2 regions of the Streptomyces sp. NPDC041968 genome follow, and region 1 is predicted to be linked to the other one. Evidence: riboswitches for the same ligand, from Rfam matches in the RefSeq annotation. Region 1 holds a riboswitch; the other holds the start of a gene.

Region 1 (4,143 bases):
ACCAGACGCCGCGCGGCAAGGTCCCCGCGGAGGTGGCCCGGCGTGCCAAGCTCTCCGGCCGTCCCGTCCTCGCCCTGGCCGGCACGCTCGGCGAGGGCGCCCACGAGGTGCCGGGGGTGGACGCCTGCCACGGGATCATGCCGGCCCCCATGGCGCTGGCCGACGCACTGCTGCGCGCCGCCGAACTCCTCACGGACGCCACGGAGCGGGCGCTGCGGATGATCCTGCTGGGGTCGCGGCTGCCGGCGGGCCGGACCGCTCAGGCCGCCGGGACCTCGGCGGCGGAGGTGGTGTCCGGGACGCACCGCCCGTCCTCGGTGCGGTAGTTCCACCGGGCGCCGTCGCTCACCAGCTCCTTGACGGCCTTCACGAACCGCTCGACGTGCTCGTCCGGCGTGCCCGCGCCGAAGCTCACCCGGATGGCGTTGAGGGACTTCTCCCCGGGCGCGGCCTCGGGGGCACCGCACTCGCCCTGCGTCTGCGGGTCGCTGCCCAGCAGGGTGCGGACCAGCGGGTGGGCGCAGAACAGGCCGTCGCGCACGCCGATGCCGTACTCGGCGGAGAGCGCGGCGGCGAAGTGCGAGCTGTTCCACCCCTCGACGACGAAGGAGAGCACGCCGACCCGGGGCGCGTCGTCGCCGAAGAGGGACAGCACACGCACCTGGGGCACCTCGGCGAGGCCCTCGCGCACCTTGCCCACGAGGTACTGCTCGCGGGCGACCAGTGTGTCGAACCCGGCCTCCTCCAGTGCCTTGCAGGCGGCGGCGACGGCGTAGGCGCCGATGACGTTGGGCGACCCGGCCTCGTGGCGGGCGGCGCTGTCGTGCCACTGGACGTCCACGCCGCCGTCGGCGCGCCGGGAGACGCTGCGGCTGGCGCCGCCGCCGGCCAGGTACGGCTCGGCCTCGCGCAGCCAGTCGGCACGCCCCGCCAGCACGCCGGTGCCGAAGGGGGCGTACAGCTTGTGCCCGGAGAAGGCGACCCAGTCGACGTCCAGGTCGGCCACCGAGACGGGGTGGTGCGGGGCGAGCTGGGCGGCGTCCAGCACGATCCGGGCGCCGTGCGCGTGGGCGGCGGCGGCCAGTTCGCGCACCGGCCACAGCTCGCCGGTGACGTTGGAGGCGCCGGTGACGCAGACCAGGGCGGGCCCGTACGGCTCGCGGGCGGCGAGGGCGCGCTCCAGGGTCTCGACGGCCTGGGCCGGGGTGCGCGGAGCGTCGAGGTACGTCACGTCCGCGTCCCGCCAGGGCAGCAGCGAGGCGTGGTGCTCGGTCTCGAAGACGAAGACCCGGCAGCCGGCCGGCAGCGCGGCGGCGAGCAGGTTGAGGGAGTCGGTGGTGGACCGGGTGAAGACGACCTGGTCGGTGTCCCGGCAGCCGAGGAAGCCGGCGACGGTCGTGCGGGCGTTCTCGAACAGGTCCGTCGACAGCTGCGACAGGTACCCGGCGCCCCGGTGCACGCTGCCGTAGTACGGGGCGTAGGCCGCCACCTCGTCCCAGACCTGCTGGAGCGCGGGGGCGCTGGCGGCGTAGTCGAGCGCGGCGTAGGTGACCTCACCGCCGGTGACGAGCGGAACGGTGACGTCCCGGCCCAGAACGGGCAGCGGGGCACAGACGGAGGGGTCGACGGCGACGGCGGAGACGGACATGGGTGCACTCCCGTGAAGGCATACGGCATCACCACGCGAACCACGGCGGGTTCGGGCATGGGAAGGCCGGAACGGCGGAGAAGGGGGAAGAGGCGCTGCGGAGGCGGGGCTCTGCGGCCCTATCGCATTCGCTGATTCACGGGAGACTCCCTCGAACGACCCAGGACCCCTGGACCCACACTCTTCGAAAGCGTGCGAGGGGTCCGCGCTTGCCGCGGACCTTGCTGTCCACGACCTGGTCTTCACCCGGGGCACCCCGCCACGGACGGAGGGTTGCCGGACAGTCGGCCGGGGCCTCATGACTGTCACTCATGACCTGTCGAGAAACCTAGGGGAAATGATCGGCGCCCCGCAACCCGAGTCCGGATCGCGGGACGCACGTCACACGAGAGAGCGGCTACGCGTTGCTGGCGGCCACCCAGCGCTCCAGCGCGCGGCGCGCGGCGCCGGAGTCGATCGCCTCGGCGGCCCGGTCCATGCCGGCCCGGATCTGCGCGGTCAGCGGTGCGTCACCCGGCTCCAGGGCCACCAGGGCCGCCGCCGAGTTCAGCAGGACCGCGTCCCGCACCGGGCCCGTCTCGCCGTTGAGCAGGCGGCGGGCGACGTCGGCGTTGTAGGAGGCGTCGGCGCCGCGCAGCGCCTCGACCGGCACCAGGTCGAGGCCGACGTCGCGCGGGTCGAAGGTCTCCTCGCTCACCCGGCCGTCCCGCACGACCCAGACCCGGGAGGTGGCGGTGGTGGTCAGCTCGTCGAGGCCGTCGTCGCCGCGGAAGACCAGGGACGAGTGGCCGCGTTCGGCGAAGACGCCGGCGATGATCGGCGCCATCCGGGCGTGGGCGACCCCGATCGCCTGGGACGTGACCCGGGCGGGGTTGGTCAGCGGGCCCAGGAAGTTGAACACCGTGCGGATGCCGAGCTGGCCGCGGGCCGCCGCCACGTGGCGCAGGGCGGGGTGGAACTTCACGGCGAAGCAGAAAGTGATGCCGGCCTCCTCGGCGACCTCCGCCACCCGCTTCGGCGTCAGCTCCAGGTTCACCCCGAGCTTCTCCAGGACGTCGGAGGCGCCGGACGCCGAGGAGGCCGCCCGGTTGCCGTGCTTGACGACCTTCGCGCCCGTGCCGGCCACGACGATCGCCGACATGGTGGAGATGTTGACCGTCTTGGCGCCGTCGCCGCCGGTGCCGACGATGTCGACCGTCTCGCCCGGCACCTCGATCACGTTGGCGTGGGCGTACATGGTGCGGACCAGGCCGGAGATCTCCTCGACGGTCTCGCCCTTGGACCTGAGGGCCACCGCGAAGCCGGCGATCTGCGCGTCGGTCGCCTCGCCCCGCATGATCACGTCCAGCGCCCAGGCGGTGTCGTCCGCGGACAGGTCCTGACCGTCCAGCAGTCCGTTCAGCAGGGCGGGCCAGGAGCGGCCCGCCGCGTTGTCGCCTCCAGCGGGGGTCACAGCGCTCATGAGCCGCTCCTGTGTCGTGTGTACTGCGGAAAGGAAGTGCGCTCCCACCCTATCCAGCCCCGGGTACGGCGAAGGGCCCCGTCCGCGGAACGGACGGGGCCCTTCGACCGTGGTGTGGCGACGCTGGAGGGTCAGTGGTGGCCGTGGCCGCTCGTGATCTCCTTGTACTCCTCGACGGTCGGCTTCGGAATCTGCGACTCCTCGCCGTAGTACGACTTGCTGAGCTTGGCGCGGAGCTTCTCGGTGCTCTTCACCTTGCGCTCGACGCCGTTCTCGTCGACCGTCGGGCCGATCTCGGCCGGCTTGTACTGCTCGTGGGCCGTGAGGGTGTGCAGCTGCTCCTGGCTGAGCGGCTCGTGGACCTCGATGAACTCACCGTGCGGCAGGCGCTTGATGATGCCGGACTCGCGGCCGTGCAGCACCTTGTCCTTGTCCCGGCGCTGGAGGCCGAGGCAGATCCGCTTGGTGACGATGAACGCGATGACCGGGCCGACGAAGAACGCGATGCGGACGAACCAGGTGATCGCGTTGATCGACAGGTGGAAGTGCGTGGCCCAGATGTCGTTGCCGCCACCGATGAGCAGGATGAAGTACTCGGTGATCCAGGCGACACCGAACGCGGTCCGGGTCGGGGCGTTGCGCGGGCGGTCCAGGATGTGGTGCTCGCGCTTGTCGCCGGTGACCCAGGACTCGATGAACGGGTAGACCGCGATCGCGACCAGGACCAGCGGGAAGATCATCAGCGGGACGAACACGCCCAGGACCAGCGTGTGGCCCCAGAAGTTGATCTCCCAGCCGGGCATCACACGGATCAGGCCCTCGGAGAAGCCCATGTACCAGTCCGGCTGGGCGCCGGTGGAGACCATGTCCGGCCGGTAGGGGCCGATGGACCAGATGGGGTTGATCGTGGCGATCGCCGAGATGGCGGCGATCACGCCGAAGACCAGGAAGAAGAAGCCTCCGGCCTTCGCCATGTACACCGGCAGCAGCGGCATGCCGACGACGTTCTTGTTGGTCTTGCCGGGGCCCGCGA
Region 2 (4,143 bases), on a different contig from region 1:
CCGCGCTCAATCCCATGGAATTGCCCCCTCCGCTTCTCTCACGGAGGGGGCAATTCGATGAACGCTGCGTTACCTCAATTACCGATGGTAACGACGAGGCGGGTCAGCCGCCGGCGACCGCCGGGATGATGGAGACGCCCGCGCCGTCGGGGGTGGCGGTCTCCAGGCCCTGCTCGAAGCGGACGTCGTCGTCGTTGACGTAGACGTTGACGAAGCGGCGCAGCTTGCCCTGGTCGTCCAGGACGCGGGCGGCGATGCCGGTGTGGTTCTTCTCCAGGTCGGCGATGACCTCACCGAGGTTCGCACCGTCGGCGGCGACCTCGGCCTGTCCACCGGTGTAGGTGCGCAGGATGGTGGGGATGCGAACGGTCACGCTCATGCGAGGCCAGCCTCTCGGAAGGAGTCCAGGTTCGGGCGGATGGTGGTGGTGAGTCCGGTGCCGGCCACCGCGTCCAGCGTCTTCAGGCCGTCGCCGGTGTTGAGGACGACGGTGGTGAGCGACGGGTCCAGGACGCCGTCCTCGATCAGCTTCCTGGTGACGCCGACCGTCACGCCGCCCGCCGTCTCCGCGAAGATGCCCTCGGTGCGGGCGAGCAGCTTGATGGCGTCGACGACCTGCTCGTCCGTCACGTCCTCGACGGCACCGCCGGTGCGGCGCGCGATGTCCAGGACGTACGGCCCGTCGGCCGGGTTGCCGATCGCGAGGGACTTGGCGATGGTGTCCGGCTTCTGCGGGCGTACGACGTCGTGGCCGGCCTTGTAGGCGGTGGACACCGGCGAGCAGCCGGCGGCCTGGGCGCCGAAGATCTTGTACGGCCGGTCCTCGACGAGACCGAGCCTGATCAGCTCCTGCAGCCCCTTGTCGATCTTCGTGAGCTGGGAGCCGGAGGCGATCGGGACCACGAGCTGGTCGGGCAGCCGCCAGCCGAGCTGCTCGCAGATCTCGTAGGCCAGCGTCTTGGAGCCCTCGGCGTAGTACGGCCGCAGGTTGACGTTGACGAAGCCCCAGCCCTCGCCCGCCGGGTCGCCGATCAGCTCGGAGCAGAAGCGGTTCACGTCGTCGTAGTTGCCCTCGATGCCGACGAGCTCTCCGCCGTAGACAGCGGCCATGACGACCTTGCCCTGTTCCAGGTCGTGCGGGATGAACACGCAGGAGCGGAAGCCGGCGCGGGCGGCGGCGGCGCCGACGGCACCCGCGAGGTTGCCGGTGGAGGAGCAGGAGAGGGTGGTGAAGCCGAAGGCGCGGGCGGCCTCGATGGCCTGGGCGACGACACGGTCCTTGAAGGAGTGCGTCGGGTTGCCGGAGTCGTCCTTGACGTAGAGGCCGCCGGTGACGCCCAGCTCGCGGGCGAGGTTGTCGGCCTTGACGAGCTTGGTCCAGCCCGGGTTGATGTTCGGCTTGTCGGCCACGTCGGCGGGGACGGGCAGCAGCGGGGCGTACCGCCAGATGTTCGCGGGGCCCGCCTCGATGCGCTTGCGCAGCTCCTCGGTGTCGTAGGCCGAGAAGTCGTAGGCGATCTCCAGCGGGCCGAAACACTCCTCGCAGGCGAAGACCGGGCCGAGCGGCACGCGGTGACCGCACTCGCGACAGGAGAGCGCCGCGGCGGGGCCCAGATCGACGGAGCCGGCGGGGGCGGCGGAGGGGGTGGTGGTGCTTTCGGCGGTCTGCACAGCCATGGAGGCGAGGCCCTTTCTCCTCATCTTCCTCACGACGCATCTCGCCGTGAGACGGATTTGGCACCTTCCCTAGCCGGGAGCCTCGCCACGTCTGCGTGACAAGAACCGACTGGAGGGTTGCCGGGGCTTCAACGGGCCGTATCCCTCTGCCCCTCTGGATGAGCGGTATTCGATTGTTGTGCGGTGCGCGCGGCGACCCCGGCATGCGGTGGTCCCACGCGTTGTTCAAGACTGTAACCGAAGGCCAGGGCGGTCGAGACAGTCGTCCGTACCGCGAGATGGATCACAGAGGAGCCACCGACCGTGCTGGAAGAAGTCGAGCGCTGGCTGGGCGCACGCTCCTGGTCCGTGACGGACCGGCCCGTCCAGCAGCTGCTGACCGCCAAGCACGCCACCGGGCAGACGGTGAGCGTGGTGCTCCCCGCGCTGGACGAGGAGGCGACGGTCGGCGACATCGTCACGGTGATCCGGCGGGAGCTGATGGGGCGCGACCCGCTCGTCGACGAGGTCGTCGTCGTGGACTCCGGGTCGCGCGACCGGACGTCGGCGGTGGCCGCGGCGGCGGGCGCCCGGGTCGTGCACCGCGACGCGATCCTCCCGCGCATCCCGGCCGTCCCCGGCAAGGGCGAGGTGCTGTGGCGCTCGCTGCTGGTCACCGGCGGCGACATCGTCTGCTTCGTCGACGCCGACCTGCGGGAGTTCTCGGCCGACTTCGTCTCCGGGATCGTGGGCCCGCTGCTCACCGACCCGGACGTGCACCTCGTCAAGGCCATGTACGACCGTCCGCTCGGCGCGGCTCCCGGACAGGGCGGCCGGGTCACCGAGCTGATGGCCCGCCCGCTGCTCAACATGCACTGGCCGCGGCTGGCCGGCTTCGTCCAGCCGCTGGGCGGCGAGTACGCGGCCCGCCGCTCGCTGCTCGAACGGCTGCCCTTCCCCGTCGGGTACGGCGTCGAGCTGGGCATGCTGGTCGACGCCCTGCACCTGGTGGGCCTGGACGGCCTGGCGCAGGTCGACGTCGGGGTCCGCAGGCACCGCCACCAGGACGGCCAGGCCCTGGGCCGGATGTCCGCGGCGATCTACCGCACCGCCCAGCTGCGGCTGGCCCGCGGCCACCTGGTCCGGCCGGCCCTCACCCAGTTCGAGCGGGGCCCCGCCGGTTTCGAGCCGCGCACGTACACCGTGGACACGGAGGAACGGCCCCCCATGACGGAGATCGCGGAGTACGCGGCCCGGAGGGTGGCGTGAATCTCGGCCGGACGCGCGCCGAAGGGCCGGCGGTCCACGTTTGAGGGTTCGGGGGCCGGGCTAGGTTGAGGCGTATGGCTTCAAGGTTCGGTGCTGCTCAGGTGCTGGTCGCCTCCAATCGGGGGCCCGTCTCGTACGAGGTGCGCGAGGACGGCTCGCTGCACGCGAAACGCGGGGGTGGCGGGCTGGTCTCGGGACTGTCGGCCATCGGGCCGGACGCGGGGGCGCTGTGGGTGTGCTCCGCCCTGAGCGACGGCGACCGCGAGGCGGTGCGGCGCGGGGTGGGCGAGGACGGCGTGCGGATGCTGGACGTGCCGGCCGACGTGCACGCGGACGCGTACAACGGGATCGCGAACTCCGTGCTGTGGTTCGTGCACCACATGCTGTACCAGACGCCCGTGGAACCCGTCTTCGACGCGGAGTTCCGGCGCCAGTGGGCCTCCTACGAGGCGTACAACCGGGCCTTCGCCGAGGCGCTGGCCGAGGAGGCCGCCGAGGGCGCGGTCGCGATCGTGCAGGACTACCACCTGACGCTGGTGCCGGGGATGCTCCGCGCGCTCCGGCCCGACCTGCGCATCGGCCACTTCTCGCACACGCCGTGGGCGCCGGTGGACTACTTCCGGATGCTGCCGGACGACATCGCCGAGCAGGTGCTGCGCGGCATGCTGGGCGCCGACCGGCTCGGGTTCCTCACCCGGCGCTGGGCCGACGCGTTCACCGCGTGCTGCGACGCGCTGGTGGGCGGGACCGGCGGCACCGAGATCGGCGTGCACGGGCTGGGCGCGGACGCGGACTTCCTGCGCAAGCGGTCGCACGAGGCCGACGTGGACGAGCGGATGGCCGCGCTGCGGGCGGAGATCGGCGAGGGACGCCGGACGATCGTGCGGGTGGACCGGACCGAGCTGTCCAAGAACATCGTGCGGGGGATGCTGGCCTACCGGCAGCTGCTCACCGACCGGCCCGAGTGGCGCGAGCGGGTCGTGCACGTGGCGTTCGCCTACCCGTCGCGGCAGGACCTCGCCGTGTACCGGGACTACACCGCGGAGGTGCAGCGGGTGGCGGAGTCGATCAACGTGGAGTTCGGGACGGCGGGGTGGACGCCGGTCGTGCTGCACGTGAAGGACGACTTCGCGCGGTCGCTGGCGGCGTACCGGCTGGCCGACGTGGCCCTGGTCAACCCGATCAGGGACGGCATGAACCTCGTCGCCAAGGAGGTGC

What was found. Region 1 has a riboswitch for S-adenosylmethionine ahead of ACZ6EG_RS01860 (aminotransferase class V-fold PLP-dependent enzyme). Riboswitches for the same ligand answer to the same signal wherever they lie in the genome.
Region 2: another riboswitch for S-adenosylmethionine. It lies ahead of thrC (threonine synthase); the one in region 1 lies ahead of ACZ6EG_RS01860 (aminotransferase class V-fold PLP-dependent enzyme).

The regions. Positions count from the first base shown of each region.
Region 1 is NZ_JBVJCB010000001.1:404,970-409,112, forward strand. It holds gene ACZ6EG_RS01855 (glycerate kinase) at 1-326, shown strand, start outside; gene ACZ6EG_RS01860 (aminotransferase class V-fold PLP-dependent enzyme) at 260-1,648, opposite strand; SAM riboswitch class IV at 1,849-1,965, opposite strand; gene trpD (anthranilate phosphoribosyltransferase) at 2,046-3,110, opposite strand; gene qcrB (cytochrome bc1 complex cytochrome b subunit) at 3,242-4,143, opposite strand, start outside.
Region 2 is NZ_JBVJCB010000012.1:135,392-139,534, reverse strand. It holds gene ACZ6EG_RS27370 (MoaD/ThiS family protein) at 104-379, opposite strand; gene thrC (threonine synthase) at 376-1,677, opposite strand; SAM riboswitch class I at 1,695-1,842, opposite strand; gene ACZ6EG_RS27360 (glucosyl-3-phosphoglycerate synthase) at 1,981-2,925, shown strand; gene ACZ6EG_RS27355 (alpha,alpha-trehalose-phosphate synthase (UDP-forming)) at 3,000-4,143, shown strand, end outside.